One region of the Massilia sp. NP310 genome, then DNA from elsewhere that is predicted to be linked to it. Evidence: predicted binding sites of a transcription regulator. Region 1 holds the regulator's gene; each other region holds the start of a gene.
The links. The regulator sigma-54, encoded in region 1, starts transcription at its own class of promoters, with help from an activator protein. The targets are predictions, from matches to a motif close to TGGCANGNAANCTGCTTT.

Region 1 (5,356 bases):
CTGATCCTCCAGAAACGCCGCGTGCCAACCAGAGACCCGTATCCACCAACCATGAAAAAACTACTTGTCGCCGCCTTCCTTTCCCTGCTGTCGCTGACCGCGGCCGCCGAACGCGCCGATTCGCTCAAGGAAGCGGTCATCAACTTCGATTCGCTCGACATCGACGAGGTGACCGGCACCCGCATCCTGACCGGCAACGTGGTGCTGACCCGCGGCACCCTGGTGCTCAAGTCCGACCGCGCCCTGGTCAAGGAAAGCCCGGAAGGCTATATGAGCGTGACCCTCACCGCTGCCGGCGGCAAGGTCGCCACTTTCCGCCAGAAGCGTGACGGCGGTCCCGACCTGTGGGTCGACGGCCAGGCCGAGCGCATCGAGTACGACGAGCGGTCGGAACTGGTGCGCCTGTATTCCAACGCCGTCGTGCGCGAACTCGAAGGCGCGCGCATGACCAACCAGATCACCGGCCCCTTCATTTCCTACGACAACCGCAAGGAAGTGGCCACGGTGCGCAACGACGAAAGCGGCAAGAGCGTCGCCGGCGGCGGCCGCGGCACCCTGATCCTGGCGCCCAAGCGCGCACCCGCCGGAGGCGCCCAATGACGGCGATTCCGATGGAGCTGGGCGATCGCAGCACCCTGGTCGTCAAGGGCCTGCAGAAAAGCTATGGCAAGCGCCTGGTGGTGCGCGACGTGTCGCTGCAGGTGGAATGCGGCGAAGTGGTCGGCTTGCTGGGCCCGAACGGAGCCGGCAAGACCACGTCGTTCTACATGATCGTCGGCCTGGTGCCGTCGGACGCCGGCTCGATCGACATCAACGGCACCGACATCACCAGCCTGCCGATCCACCGCCGCGCCGTATTGGGCCTGTCCTACCTGCCGCAAGAGGCTTCGGTGTTCCGCAAGCTGACGGTGGAAGAGAACATCCGCGCCGTGCTCGAGCTGCAGAAGGACAACGGCAAGCCGCTGTCGAAAGACCAGATCAACGAGCGCCTCGACACCCTGCTGGCCGACCTGCAGATCGAGAAGCTGCGCGAGAATCCGGCGCTGTCGCTGTCGGGCGGCGAGCGTCGCCGCGTGGAAATCGCGCGCGCGCTGGCGACCAATCCGCGCTTCGTGCTGCTCGACGAACCGTTCGCCGGCGTCGACCCGATCGCCGTGATCGAGATCCAGCGCATCGTGCGCTTCCTGAAGGAGCGCCGGATCGGTGTTTTGATCACCGACCACAACGTGCGCGAGACGCTCGGCATCTGCGACCGCGCCTACATCATCAACCAGGGCGCGGTGCTTGCCTCCGGCCGTCCTGACGACATCATCGCCGACGAGTCGGTGCGCCGCGTGTACCTGGGTGAACACTTCCGCATGTGAGCGACGCCTAGATGAAACAGTCCCTGCAACTTCGCACTTCGCAGCACCTCGCGCTTACGCCGCAACTGCAGCAGTCGATCCGGTTGCTGTAACTGTCGACGCTCGAGCTGCACCAGGAGATCGAGCAGATACTGGGCGATAACCCCTTGCTCGAGCGGCTCGACGATCCGCTCGACCGATCGGTGCGCCTGCTGGCCGATGGCGCCATCAACAATGCGCCCGCCAACGGCGAAGCGCCGCCGGCGCCCGGCCAGCAGGCCGAGGGTGAGGGTGCGCCTGCGCAGGAGGGCGAGGGTTTCGAGGGCGGCGCCGACAACGATCGCGTCGATGCCGACTGGAGCGACAGCGGCGCGCCATCGTCCGGCGGCGGCGAGGACGAGGACGGCCGCCCGCAACTGGAAGCCTGCGCCATCACGCTGCGCGAACACCTGATGGAACAGGTGCGCGAAGCCATCCTGTCGGCGCGCGACCGTGCGCTGGCCGAGCTGGTGATCGATGCGCTGGACGACAACGGCTACCTGGAAGAGCCGCTCGACGAGATTCACGCCAGGCTGCCCCAAGAACTCGAGATCGAGATCGACGAATTACGCTGCGCGCTGGCGCTGGTGCAGAGCATGGATCCGGTGGGCGTCGGCGCGCGCAGCGCGGCCGAGTGCCTGGCGCTGCAGATCCGGCGCATGCCGGGCGTGCCGCTGGTGACGCGGCGCATGGCGCTGACCATCGTCGAGGGTTACCTGAGCTGGTTCGCCCAGCGCGAGTACAGCAAGCTGAAAAAAGCGCTCGACTGCGACGACGAAGACTTGCGCGAGGTGCAGGCCGTGGTGCGCCAATGCAATCCGCATCCGGGCGCGGCGTTCGCTTCGAACGTGTCGGACTACGTGGTGCCGGACGTGATCGTGCGCCGTTCCAAGAGCGGCTGGGCGGTCACCCTGAACCCGGACGTGATGCCGCGCCTGCGCGTGAACAGCCTGTACGCGAGCCTCCTCAAGCAGGGCAAGAGCGAAGCGCAGATGGGCGCGCAGTTGCAGGAAGCGAAGTGGCTCATCAAGAATATGCGCCAGCGATTCGACACCATCCTGCGCGTGGCGGAGGCGATCGTCGAGCGCCAGCGCAACTTTTTCTCCCATGGCGCGGTTGCCATGCGGCCCCTTGTTTTACGTGAGATAGCTGATACACTAGGCCTACACGAGAGCACAATTTCTCGTGTCACAACGCAGAAATACATGCTGACCCCGCACGGCATGTTTGAGTTGAAGTATTTCTTCGGCAGCCACGTTGCCACCGAGGCGGGAGGCGAAGCATCCTCGACGGCAATCCGTGCGCTCATCGCACAATTGACAGGAGCAGAAGACCCTAGGAACCCATTGTCCGACAGCAAGATCGCGGAGATGCTCGGGGAACAAGGCATGGTCATCGCGCGCCGGACGGTTGCAAAATACCGTGAAGCCCTCAAGATACCCCCTGTAAGCCTCCGCAAGTCCTTGTAACTGCGCCGTCCACACCCGTCGTGCCTTGTCGCGTTGGTGTGGTCCACACGGTGCAACCTTTTCAAAGGAGTGTGTATGAACCTCACAATCAGTGGCCATCATCTCGAAGTAACCCCCGCCATCCGTGAATACGTTCAGAATAAGCTCGAGCGCATCATTCGCCATTTCGACCAGGTGATCGACACCCACGTCTTCCTGGCCGTCGACAACCTCACTGAAAAAGAAAAAAGGCAGAAAGCAGAGATCAACGTCCAGGTGTCGGGCAAGACCCTGCACGTGGCAAGCGTCGCGCAAGACCTGTACGCCGCGATCGACACGCTGATGGATAAGCTGGACAGACAGATCCTGAAACACAAGCAAATGCTGAAGGACCATAGCCGTACCTCGATCAAACGCCTGCCGGAAAACGGCGGCGAAGACGCTGCTGTCGCCTGATCAGGCGCAGGGCTCACACTAGCTAAGGGCGTCTGAGGGGACGCCCTTTTTGCATCCAGCTCCCCGATATGACGCGTATCGTGTGTTCGGTAAAATGCATGTCTCTCCATTACGGATTACGCCATGACCGACCACGTCCTGACCCGCGTCGCCAACCGCACCGGCATCATCACCCTGGACCGCCCGAAGGCGCTCAATTCGCTGTCGCTCGAGATGGTGCGCGCGCTCACCACTGTGCTGCGCGCCTGGCGCCATGACGGGCAGGTCGACGCGGTCGTACTGACCAGCAGCAGCGAGAAGGCCTTGTGCGCGGGCGGCGACATCCGCTTCTTCCATGAGGTCGGCCATGCGACGCCGATGGGCGGCAGCGCGCTGCTCGAGGATTTCTTCACCGAAGAATACGCGCTGAACCACCTGATCCATTTCTACCCGAAGCCCTACATCGCCATCATGGATGGCGTCGTGATGGGCGGCGGCATGGGCATCGCCCAGGGCGGCCCGGACTGCGGCCTGCGCATCGTGACCGAGCGCACGAAGATGGCCATGCCCGAGGTGAACATCGGCCTGTTTCCGGACGTCGGCGGCAGCCACTTCCTGTCGCATGCGCCGGGACAGCTCGGCAACTACCTGGGCCTGACCGGGCTGACGATCGGCGCCGCCGACGCGCTCCATATCGGCCTGGCCGATGTCTTCGTGCCGGGCGCCGAGCTGCCGGCCCTGCATGCCTTGATTGCGTCCACACCCGGCGCTGACCTGCCGGCGGCGATCCGCGCTTTCGCGGCGCCGTTCGCGCCGCAGGCGGGCAACGGCGAACTGCAGGCCCAGCGCCAGCTGATCGATGCGCATTTCGGCGCCGCCTCGGTCGCCGCGATCATGGCTTCGCTCGAAGGCGACGAGACGCTGTTCGCGCAGCGCGCCCTGGCGGCGATGCGCCAGCGCTCGCCCCTGATGATGTGCGTGACCCACGAACTGCTGGCGCGCGGCGCGCAGCTGTCCGTGGCCGATTGCCTGCGCATGGAACGTTCGCTAGTGCGCCACAATTTCGCGCATGGCGAAGTGCTGGAAGGCGTGCGTGCGCTGGTGATCGACAAGGACAATGCGCCGCGATGGAATCCGCCTTCGCTCGATCAGGTGACGCCCGACATGGTGGCGCGCTTCTTCGACCCGGTGTGGCCGGAGCATGCGCATCCGCTCAGGCATCTCGCATAATCCGCTGCGTGCATATCCATTTTTGCGTGACACCATATCGGTGAGGTGTGAACATCGGGTCTTCATGACCTGAAAGGAAACCCGATGCGCCTGCGTGCCTTGCTGATTGCGATGACCTTGTCCTGCGCCGCCGCCGCGCAGGACTACCAGCCCGCCTTCGATCCGAGCCGGCTCAAGGGCCCAACGACAGGGCCGGTCAACGAGATCATGGTGCTCGGCTCGCCCCACCTGGCGCACCTGCCCAAGACCTTCCAGACGTCGAGCCTGGCCCCGCTGAACGACCGGCTCGCCGCCTGGAAGCCGCAGGCGATCGCGGTCGAGGACCGCTCCGGGCCGCAGTGCGATTTCATGCGCCGCTATGCGGTGCGCTACCAGGAGGCGGTCGACGGCTATTGCTGGGATACCGCGCCGGCCAGGGCGGCGACCGGGCTCGACGTGCCGCAGGCCACCGCCGAGGCCGAACGGCTGCTGGCCGCCTGGCCGGCGGCGCCGTCGGCGGCCCAGCGACGGCGCCTGGCGGCCGTGTTCCTGGCCGGCGGCGAGGAGGCGTCGGCCGTGGTCCAGTGGCTCCGCCTGCCGGCCGCTGACCGCCGCGCCGGCGACGGGCTGGATGAGGTCCTGGTCGCACGGCTGCAAAAGCTCGCGGTTCATCCCAACGAAAGCGTGTCGATCGCGGCGCAGCTGGCGGCCCGGCTGGGGCATGAGCGCGTGTATGCGATGGACGACCAGACGGCAGGCCGCCCCTACGCCGACCGCAAGGCGGCCGGCGAGGCGATCATGAAGGCCTGGGATAATCCGGCCAATGCCAGGCGCAAGAAAGAGGACGAGATCCTTGATCGGGGCGTCGATACCCCGGAAGGG
Region 2 (5,356 bases), 1.5 Mb from region 1:
TGCGCCATCTGCATCACCTGCTCCTGGTAGACCATGATGCCGTAGGTCTCGGACAGGATCGACTCGGTGCGCGGGTCGGGATAGTCGAACTTCTCGCCGTGCTTGCGCTTGCAGAAGTCGGGAATCAGGTCCATCGGACCCGGACGGTACAGCGCCACCAGCGCGATGATGTCCTCGAAGCGGTCGGGACGCGCGTCCTTCAGCATGCCCTGCATGCCGCGCGATTCCAGCTGGAAGATCGCGACCGTCTTGGCCTCGGACAGCAGCTTGTACGACGCACGGTCGTCCAGCGGCAGCGCGGCCAGGTCGAAATCCGCCTCGGCCGGGTCGAGATCCTTGATGTAGTTGACGGCGCGGTCGAGGATGGTGAGCGTGGTCAGGCCCAGGAAGTCGAACTTGACCAGGCCCACGGCCTCCACGTCGTCCTTGTCGTACTGCGAGACCACGCCGGCGTCGCCGCCCTGGGTGTACAGCGGGCAGAAGTCGGTGAGCTTGCCCGGCGCGATCAGGACGCCCCCGGCGTGCATGCCGATGCCGCGCGTGATGCCCTCGACCTGCTGCGCGAGGTCGAGAAGCTGCTTCACTTCTTCCTCGTTCTCGAGACGCTCCTTGAGCAGCGGCTCTTCTTCGATCGCCTCGGCGATCGAAACTGGCTTACCCGGCTTGAACGGGATCAGCTTGGAGATGCCGTCGCAGAAGTTGTAGCCGAAGTCGAGCACGCGGCCGACGTCGCGGATCGCGCCCTTGGCCGCCATGGTGCCGAAGGTGGCGATCTGCGACACCGCGTCGCGGCCGTACAGGTCCTTCACGTGCTGGATCACCAGTTCGCGCTTTTCCTGGCAGAAGTCGATGTCGAAGTCGGGCATCGAGACGCGCTCGGGGTTCAGGAAACGCTCGAACAGCAGGTTGTACTTCAGCGGATCGAGGTCGGTGATCTTGAGCGCGTAGGCGACCAGCGAACCCGCGCCCGAGCCGCGGCCCGGGCCGATCGGCACGCCGTTGTTCTTGCCCCACTGGATGAACTCCGCCACGATCAGGAAGTAGCCCGGGAACTTCATCTTGATGATGGTGTTGTTCTCGAACTCCAGGCGCGCCTCGTAGCGCGGCCGTTCCTGCTCGCGCTTGGCCGGGTCGGGATACAGCTGGACCAGGCGCTCCTCGAGGCCTTTTTTCGTTTCCGCGACCAGGAATTCGTCGATCGTCATGCCCGGGGTCGGGAAGTTCGGCAGCTGCGGCTTGCCCAGGGTGAGCGTGACGTTGCAGCGCTTGGCGATTTCGACCGAGTTGGCCAGCGCGCCCGGCAAGTCCTTGAACAATTCAAGCATCTCGGCCTGCGACTTGAAGCACATGTTCTCGTTGAAGCGGCGCACGCGCTTGGCGTTGGCCAGCATCTCGCCTTCGGCGATGCAGACGCGCGCCTCGTGGGCGATGAACTCGCTCTTGTCCAGGAACTGCACCGGGTGCGTGGCCACCACCGGCAGCCCCAGGCGGCCGGCCAGCGCCACCGAGTGGCGCACCTGCTGTTCCTGGTTCGGCTGGCCGGCGCGCTGGATCTCGATATAGAAGTGGCCCGGGAAGATGCGCGCCCAGCGCTGGGCGTTCGCCTCGGCCTTCGGCAAATCGCCGTTCTCGATCGCCTGGCCGACGTCGCCGAAATGGGCGCCCGACAGCACGATCAGGGCGTTGGCCTGGGGCTCGTCGGGATGCAGGGTCGAGACGGACGTCGCCAGCGCCTCCAGCCACTCGGTGCGGATCTCGGCGCGGCCCTTGTGCTGGTTGGTGAGCCAGGCGCGCGCCAGCAGGTCGCACAGCTGCAGGTAGCCGGTATGGTTCTTGGCCAGGATCAGCAGGCGGTGCGGTTTGTCGCGGTTGTCGTCGTTGGTGATCCAGGCGTCGACCCCGACGATCGGCTTGATGCCCTTGCCGCGCGCGGCCTTGTAGAAACGCACCAGGCAAAAGGTATTGGCCAGGTCGGTCACGGCCAGCGCCGGCTGGTTGTCCTTGACGGCCGCCTTGACCAGGTCGTCGATGCGGACCAGGCCGTCGACGATGGAGTATTCGGAGTGGACGCGCAGGTGGGTGAAAGTCGGGGAAGTCATCCGGGTATTTTACCGCGAGCCGGACAACCTGATGAAGGCGGAATATGGGGGTGGTGCGACCAAGGCCGACAATCCAGCACACCCGGAAACGGCGAGAGGTAGTCGTTCTTCGGCCTGCCGACTGCACGCGCAAGAGCGTCGCCAGAGGCGCCAGCCAGGTGACACGCTACGATCAGGCTGCGGTCGAACCAATCACCACGATATCGTCCATACAGCTGACCGTGCCATCGGGTCGAACAGCATCATGCCACCCGCATCGGTGTCGGTTCGCCGGTACGCTCGCTTATACGACCTCGACGACGGCCAGCAGGCCACCGCTGTCCAGCGACCATATCTTGCAACGCCGCCAGGAAAGTCCGCTGGCATTGGCGCTTGCACTGTGAGCACCCGAAAAGCCGCTGCCGAAGCAGCGGTTTTATCGACACCGGCTCCTTCGGATCAGGCGCGCTTGCGGCGGATGAAACTCAGGCCGGCCAGGGCGAGGCCCATCAGCGCAACGCTGCCCGGCTCCGGGACTTCGGCCGGGTTGACGTTCAGCGTCAGGCCGTTGTCGACATTGGCGGTGCGAATGCCAATGGTGTCGAACGACTTGAGGCTGGACTTTTCGGTGGCCGAAGCGTCGGCGCCGGTCAGCGTTTGCATCTCGGTTGCAGTCGGGTTCAGCCACAGGTCGAAGCGGTCATAAAAGCCGTTCGCAGTGCTTTTGTAGAGATGTGCGAAGAGGTGATAGGTCTCGCCTTCCTTCAGGTCGCTGCCTGCGATGAAATGACCACCGGTTCCTTGCGTACGCACGAAAAGATCGTCGGTGCAGGTGCCTTGTTCGTTGCAGTTGGCCTTGAATCCGAAATTCGGGCCTTCATAGTTCTTGGCGACGCCTGCATTGCCGAACCATACACCGAGGAAATCGTTGTTCTGCACCTTGCCGTCGAAGCTGAACGTGAAGTCCAGGATGTAGCTGCCGGTTTGCGCCTGGTCGAAGCTGTAAGTGTAGATATCATTGGCGTTGGTGCTGAACGATTTCGAAGGCAGAATTTGCGCAGCCGATGCGAAGCCGGTCGCGAGTGCCAGAGTGATGAAGGCAAATTTACGAATCATTGTTTATCCCTAGTTATGGTAATTAAAAACAGAACATGATCCATAAAGCAATTAAGATGCCAGCAATGCATTAGTGTTAATAATCAACAACTTAATTGATTTTTCGCAATATCGGATTGTATTTACTGTAAGATTTTTCGACATAAGAGTGCTCCCTCGCGCTTCCTGACGCTTCTTCATGAATGACCAGCGGGAACGGGTGGCGCAGCTCCGTCGCAAATCGGGAGCGCCATGTGGTCGGGCACGCTTGCTGACTTATAATATCGCCCTGTCTTTTCAACCGCCTTTGCAAGGCCCATCGACCATGTCTTCCGAAACTCAGTACGTCAATATTGCCGCCTATAAATTCATCACGCTCGACAACCTGGAGGAATTGCGCCCGCAATACCAGGCCCTGTGCAACGAGCTTGGCTTGAAGGGGACCGTGCTGCTGACGCCGGAAGGCATCAATATGTTCCTGTCGGGCACGCGCGAGCACATCGACCAGTACCTGGCCTGGGTGCGCAGCGACGAGCGCCTGGCCGACCTGGAATGGAAAGAAAGCCTGTCGGGCGAACAATCCCACAAGCGCATGCTGGTGAAGATCAAGAAAGAAATCATCACCATGCGCATGCCGCTGATCAAGCCGGAACTGGGCCGCGCACCGGCGGTCGACGCCAGGACGCTCAAGCGCTGGCTCGACCAGGGCCATGACGACGACGGCGTCGAAGTCGTCATGATGGAAACCCGCAACGCCTTCGAGGTCGACGTGGGCACCTTCGACAACACGCTCGACTACCGCATCGATAAATTCACCGAATTCCCGGCCGTCGCGGCCGAGCACAAGGATGAGCTGAACGGCAAGACCGTGGTCACCTTCTGCACCGGCGGCATCCGCTGCGAGAAGGCCGCGATCCACATGAAGGACATCGGCTACGACCGCGTGTATCAGCTCGAGGGTGGCATCCTGAAGTATTTCGAGGAAGTCGGCGGCGACCATTACACGGGCGACTGCTTCGTGTTCGATTACCGCACCGCCCTCAATCCAAAGCTGGAACCGACCGAGACCGCGCAGTGCTTCGCGTGCCGCGCCGTGGTCACGCCGCGCCAGCAGCTGTCGCCGAGCTATGTCGTGGGCGTGTCGTGCCCGCATTGCGCGGGCGAGACCAAGACGGGCGCGCCAGTCGCCGGCCACGCGGCGGCCTGACCCGCCCGATGCGTCAGGCGCCCGGCAGCGGCTCCGCCGCCGGCGCCACGCCGACCAGCGCGATGCCTTCGGCGCTGGCGCCATGGGCATCGACGATGCGCTCGATCCAGGCGTCCACCACGTCCGGTTTCAGCGCGTCGGCGGCGCTGCCCAGGTCGGTAATCGTGGCCAGGAATTCCATCGAAATATCATTCGCGGCATCGCCCGTGTAGGCGGCGATCTCGTCGGGTTCGTCCACGCGCGCGGTGAACAGGCTCGCGGCGGCCACCTTGCCGTTGAAGGCGACGCTGTCGCTGCCATTGGCGGCTTCGGAAATATCCTTCACCACGTCATCGATCGAGATGACGCCGCGGTCCATCAGGTCGGTCCAGTAATTCACGCCGGCTTCCTCGCCCGCGCGGCCGAACAGGTTCTGGTAGACCTCGGCGACGATGGCGCGGTTATCCAGCCCGGCGTAGGTGTCGCGGTATTCCTGCGATGCGGCGAACGAGGCCGAGACGTCGGCCATGCCAATGGAATTCGCGTCGAGCGCGTCGGTCCAGTAATCCATGCCGTTCGGATCGGCTGGACGGCCGAAGTAGGCCACATAGAGTTTTTGAACTTCGATTGCATCAACTGCCATTGCTACCTCCGTTATTGAATGGATAATTGATATTAATCCAATCCGCATAACGGCGGCGTCTGCTTGACGCGGGATGAAATCTTTTAAATGAAATTACCAGCCAGATAGGGCTGGTTGAGGGAAGAAAGGGGAGCGAATGCCCCCCTTCCGGATCAGCGGAAGAAAGCGCCGATCTCGCGGATGGCGTCCGGCGCCAGCGTGCCGGACGCCGCGCGCAGGCGCATCAGGCCCACCAGGTAGGAATAGCGGGCCTGGGCCAGGTCGCGCTGGCTGGTGAACAAGGTCTGCTGGGCGGTGAGCAGGTCGAGGTTGATGCGCACCCCGCCCTTGATGCTCTGCTCGGTGGCCTTCATG
Region 3 (5,356 bases), 150 kb from region 1:
ATTCGCTGGTGGCGCGTGAGAAGGCGATCGGGCCATAGATGAAATAGGACGGGTAGCCGCCGTCCAGGTCCGAGATCAGCAGTGGACGCGGGCCGGTGGCCGGCACCTCGACCTTCATCTGCTTGCCGCCGCGGATGATCGTCATCGGCACCTTGCCGTTCTTCGCCACCTGCTGGATGCGGTACTGGAAGCGCACGCGCAGGTTCGAGCCCAGCTTGACCATGCCCTGGTTGTCGACCGCATGCTCGCCGATATGGGTGATCACGTCCCACTCCTTGAGCGGCCAGCTGGCGTCGACCCGGTAGGGGCGGTGCACCACCGCGCCTTCGACCGATTTGTCGAGCTTGAGGAACTGGCGCAGCGCCGGGTTTTCCAGCGTCTGCACGCTGTCGTGCAGCAGCGGCTTGCCGTCGTAGCGGCCGTCGGCCACGTCGCGCAGGAACAGTTCGATTTCCTCGTTGGGGATCACGTAGCCGATGTTCTGCGCATTGGCCGCGCCGGCGAAGGCCAGGCCGACCATGCGCTCGCCCGACACCACCGGGCCGCCGCTGTTGCCGGGATTGATCGGGGCGTCGATCTGGATCCGCAGGCCCGAGCTGAAGGCGCCGTAGTTGACGAACTCCACGCGCGAGACGATGCCGGTGGTGGTCGACAGCGAGTTGCCGCCGACCGGATAGCCGTAGGCGAACACCTGCTGGCGCACGTCGGGCAGCACGGGCGCCCTCGGCACCGGCGGACGCCTGTCGAAGAAGGACGGGTCTTCCAGTTCCAGCACGGCCAGGTCGATGCCGCGCGCCAGCGCGATCACCTTGGCGGCCACCTTGTCGCCCGACTGGCTGGCCTGCACCTCGACCTGGCTCGCATAGCCGACCACGTGGGCATTGGTCAGGATGCGCTTGCCCTCGATGATGACGCCGGAACCGGTGACCGAGGCTGGGGCCGCCTTGGTCCAGGGTTTATAGGGTTCGGGGCGGCGGATCGTGGCGAAGATCTTCACCACCGAGTTCTCGACCGCGGGCAGGACCGGCGCGGGCACGGCGCTCTTGGCGGCAGGGGGAGCAACTGCGGGAGCGACGGCGGGCGCCGTGGCAGGAGTAGGAGCAGGAGCAGGAGCAGGCATGGCCTGGACCTCGGGCAGCACGGTGTCCTGGGCGTGCGCGGCGCCGCAGGCGCCAAGGAGGAGGGCGGCCAGGCGCAATGTCGGCAGAGTCTTCATGGTTTCCTTCGAATGGACGGTTCAGGATGCATCCAGAAGAATAACCACAGGCGGCGCAAAAGGAAATACGGGAATCGTCGCGAAGGAATACCGGCCTTCCTTCGCGACGTGGCGCTTATGCTTACTGCTTGACGAACTTGAGCGTCATGCGGTCGCTCTCGCCGATGGCGAGGTACTTCTCGCGGTCCTTGTCCTTGTTGGTCAGCACCGGCGGCAGGGTCCACACGCCTTTTTCATGGTCGGCGGTGTCCTTCGGATTGGCGTTCACCTCCGACTTGGCGGCCAGCTTGAAGCCGGCGCGTTCGGCCATGCGGATCACGTATGCCTCGTGCATATAGCCGCTCGAGGCCTTGGCGTCCTGCTCCATCTTCGCCGGCAGGCGGTGCTCGACCACGCCCAGCACGCCGCCCGGCTTCAAGACCTTGTGCGCTTCCTTCAGCACGGTGAGCACGGCGTCGTCGCCATTGCCCAGCCAGTTGTGCAGGTTGCGGAAGGTGACCACCATGTCGGCGCTGTTCGGGGCGCCCAGCGCGATGCTGCCCGGTGGCGCGAACTGGACCGGGGTCACCTTGCCGTACACGGCGCCATTGGCCGCCAGCCTGTCGCGGAAGGCCTTGCCGCCGCGGCTCTCGGCGTCCGGCACGGCGCCATACAGCTTGCCCTGGTCGCGCAGGTAGGGCGCCAGGATCTCGGTGTACCAGCCGCCGCCCGGCGACAGCTCGATCACCGTCATGTTCGGCTTGATGCCGAAGAAGGTCAGGGTTTCGTAAGGGTGGCGGTAGGCGTCGCGGGCCTTGCTGGCGGCGGCGCGGTGTTCGCCGGCGATGGCGGATTTCAGGGCATCGTCCGCGTGCGCGGCGCCGGCAAGGCCGGTTGCCAGCATCGCGGCCAGGATCAGTCGTTTCATCGTGCGAGGTCTCCTTGGTGGGTGGGACGGCAGGCGATTCGCCGCCGTCAGCCCGAGGATGATCGAACAGGCAACCTCCATAGTCAAGCGTTCGCCGTATATGCATATATGGGGAATGTCCGTTGTACAGACAGTGCCCATCACAGGCAGAGAACATTGCATTGAGGTGGCACAAAGATTGCCTATTCAAAACGTTGAGTCAATGCTATGGTTGAGAGGTTTGCCGCGTGGCACACAGGCAAATCCAAAACAATAGCGATGTACATACAAGAGCGGCGCCGAGCTGTTTGCGGAACCGCTGCCCGGAAGTAGGTCATTCAGGAGAACACATGGAACGCCGTACCTTTCTCAATCTCAGCAGCCTGGCCGCCGCCTCGATGCTGTTGCCATTCGGTCGCGCGATCGCTGCCGAGGAACTGGTCAGCACGATGCCCGTCGCCGCCAAGAAGGCCCTGGCCGACGTCGCGCTGAACGCCGCCACCAAGGCCGGCGCCAGCTACGCCGACGTGCGCATCGGACGCTATCTCAACCAGTTCATCACCACCCGCGACCTGAACGTCGAGAACGTCGCCAATACCGAGTCGGCCGGCGTCGGCGTGCGCGTCATCGTGAACGGCGCCTACGGCTTCGCCGCGACCTCGGACATGTCGAACGACGGCATCGCCAACGCGGCGCGCCAGGCGGTGGCGATCGCCAAAGCGAACGCCAGGCTGCAGACCGAACCGGTGCGGCTTGCACCAGTCAAGGGCGTCGGTGAGGTTTCGTGGAGCACGCCGTACACCAAGGACTGGCGCACGGTGCCGATCGCCGAGAAGACCGACATGCTGATCGCCGCCAACAAGGCGGGCATGGAAGGCGGCGCCAACTTCATGCGCACGATGCTGTTCCAGGTGAACCAGCAGAAGTACTTCGCCTCGACCGACGGCTCGTATATCGACCAGGACGTGCATCGCCTGTGGGCGCCGCTGTCGGCCACCGCGGTCGACAAGGCCACCGGCAAGTTCCGCTCGCGCGACGGCCTGAGCTCCCCGGTTGGCAAGGGCTATGAATACTTCGACGCCCGCCCCGAGCACAAGATCAAGGCCGCCGGCGGCGTCGCCACCCTGTACACCGAGACCTACGACATCGTCGAGGACGCGCGGGCCGCGGGCCGCGACGCCAAGCGCAAGCTGACCGCCAAGTCGGTCCAGCCGGGCAAGTACGACCTGATGCTGTCGCCGGAACACCTGTGGCTGACCATCCACGAAAACGTCGGCCACCCGACCGAACTCGATCGCGTGCTGGGCTACGAGGCCAACTACGCCGGCACCAGCTTCGCCACGGTTGACAAGCTGAAGTCGAAGAGCTTCAAGTACGGCGCCCCGATCGTCAACATCTTCGCCGACAAGACCACCCCGGGTTCGCTGGGCGCGATCGGCTACGACGACGAAGGCGTCAAGACCAAGCGCTGGGACATCATCAAGGACGGCATCCTGGTCAACTTCCAGGCCACGCGCGACCAGGCCCACATCATCGGCGAGAAGGAATCGCACGGCTGCTCGTACGCGGACGGCTGGAACACGGTGCAATTCCAGCGCATGCCGAACGTGTCGCTGGCGCCGGGCAAGGCCAGGCTGACCCCGGACGAGATGGTCAAGGGCATCAAGAAGGGCATCTATATCATCGGCGACGGCTCGTTCTCGATCGACCAGCAGCGCTACAACTCGCAGTTCGGCGGCCAGCTGTTCTTCGAGATCAAGGACGGCAAGATCGGCCAGATGCTGGAAGACGTGGCCTACCAGTCGAACACCCAGGAATTCTGGGGCGGCTGCAGCGCGATCTGCGACGAGCGCGACTGGCGCATGGGCGGCTCCTTCTTCGACGGCAAGGGACAGCCGCCGCAGATCAGCATCGTCTCGCACGGTTCGTCGACCGCGCGCTTCAACGGCATCAACGTGATCAACACCGCTCGCAAGATCGGCTAAGGCAGGGACGCACATGAGCATCTTGACCCAGGAACAAACAAAAAAGATCAGTGACCGCGTGATGTCGCTGACCAAGGCCGACGAGTGCATCGTCAACATCGAAGGCAGCACCATCGGCAACATCCGCTTCGCCCGCAACGCCGTCTCGACCGCCGGCCTGGCCGACGACACCCGCGTGCAGGTGCAGGTCGCATTCGGCAAGAAGCAGGGCACGGCCACCATCAACGAGTTCGACGACAAGTCGATCGAGCGCGCCGTGCGCCGCGCCGAAGACCTGGCGAAGCTGGCGCCGGACAATCCGGAATTCATCCCGGCGATCGCCAAGACCGCCTACAAGCCGTCCGACACTTTCGTGCAGAAGACCGCCGACATCGATCCGGAGTACCGCGCGCAGGCCGCCGCCTACGCGATCGAGGGGTGCCGCAAGCGCGGCCTGGTCTCGGCCGGCTTCTTCACCGACCGCACCAGCTTCGAGACCGTCGCCAACTCGAACGGCCTGTTCGGCCACCAGGTCGCGACCTCGCTCGACTTCACCCTGACCGTGCGCACCGAAGACGGCCGCGGTTCGGGCTGGGTCAAGCGCTCGGCGCGCGACGTCACCAAGTTCGACCCGCGCGAAGCGGCCGAGATCGCGATCGAGAAGGCCTTGCGCTCGGTCGACGCGAAGGCGCTGGAGCCGGGACGCTACACCGTGATCATGGAGCCGGCGGCGACGTCGGACCTGCTGTCCTTCATGCTGGGCGGCTTCGACGCGCGCCGCGCCGACGAGGGCCGCAGCTTCCTGTCAAAGGCCGGCGGCAAGAATCGGCTGGGCGACAAGCTGTTCGACAGCCAGGTCAACATCTGGTCCGACCCATGGGACAAGGACGTCGCCGTGCTGCCATGGGACAACGACATGCTGCCGCGCGAACGCGTGGAGCTGGTCAAGGACGGCAAGATCAACGCCCTCGACTACTCGCGCTACTGGGCGCAGCAGAAGAAGCAGCGCGCGGTGGGCGCGGCCGGCAACATCATCATGGCCGGCACCAACAAGACCACCGAGGAGCTGATCGCCAACACCAAGAAGGGCGTGCTGGTCACCCGCACCTGGTACATCCGCATGGTGGACCCGCAATCGGTGCTGCTGACCGGCCTGACCCGCGACGGCACCTTCTACGTCGAGAACGGCAAGATCAAGCATCCGATCAAGAACTTCCGTTTCAACGAAAGCCCGGTGACGATGCTGAACAATATCGAAGAGATCGGCAAGCCGGTGGTGATCGGCGCCGA

Region 2: a site for sigma-54 is predicted at 3,239-3,256, ahead of KY496_RS14300 (PEP-CTERM sorting domain-containing protein). Genes of this name have one in related genera too.
Region 3: a site for sigma-54 is predicted at 2,291-2,308, ahead of KY496_RS20155 (TldD/PmbA family protein). Genes of this name have one in related genera too.

What each region holds. Positions count from the first base shown of each region.
Region 1 covers NZ_CP080379.1:4,733,087-4,738,442, forward strand. Annotated here, with positions in the region: gene lptC (LPS export ABC transporter periplasmic protein LptC) at 1-4, shown strand, start outside; gene lptA (lipopolysaccharide transport periplasmic protein LptA) at 52-600, shown strand; gene lptB (LPS export ABC transporter ATP-binding protein) at 612-1,364, shown strand; gene KY496_RS27475 (hypothetical protein) at 1,376-1,456, shown strand; gene KY496_RS20845 (RNA polymerase factor sigma-54) at 1,511-2,851, shown strand; gene hpf (ribosome hibernation-promoting factor, HPF/YfiA family) at 2,927-3,286, shown strand; gene KY496_RS20855 (enoyl-CoA hydratase/isomerase family protein) at 3,410-4,495, shown strand; gene KY496_RS20860 (DUF5694 domain-containing protein) at 4,580-5,356, shown strand, end outside.
Region 2 covers NZ_CP080379.1:3,257,686-3,263,041, forward strand. Annotated here, with positions in the region: gene dnaE (DNA polymerase III subunit alpha) at 1-2,099, opposite strand, end outside; gene KY496_RS14300 (PEP-CTERM sorting domain-containing protein) at 2,538-3,194, opposite strand; gene KY496_RS14305 (sulfurtransferase) at 3,499-4,380, shown strand; gene KY496_RS14310 (DUF4214 domain-containing protein) at 4,394-5,002, opposite strand; gene KY496_RS14315 (TolC family outer membrane protein) at 5,155-5,356, opposite strand, start outside.
Region 3 covers NZ_CP080379.1:4,586,161-4,591,516, forward strand. Annotated here, with positions in the region: gene KY496_RS20145 (S1C family serine protease) at 1-1,216, opposite strand, end outside; gene KY496_RS20150 (class I SAM-dependent methyltransferase) at 1,338-2,123, opposite strand; gene KY496_RS20155 (TldD/PmbA family protein) at 2,453-4,087, shown strand; gene KY496_RS20160 (TldD/PmbA family protein) at 4,101-5,356, shown strand, end outside.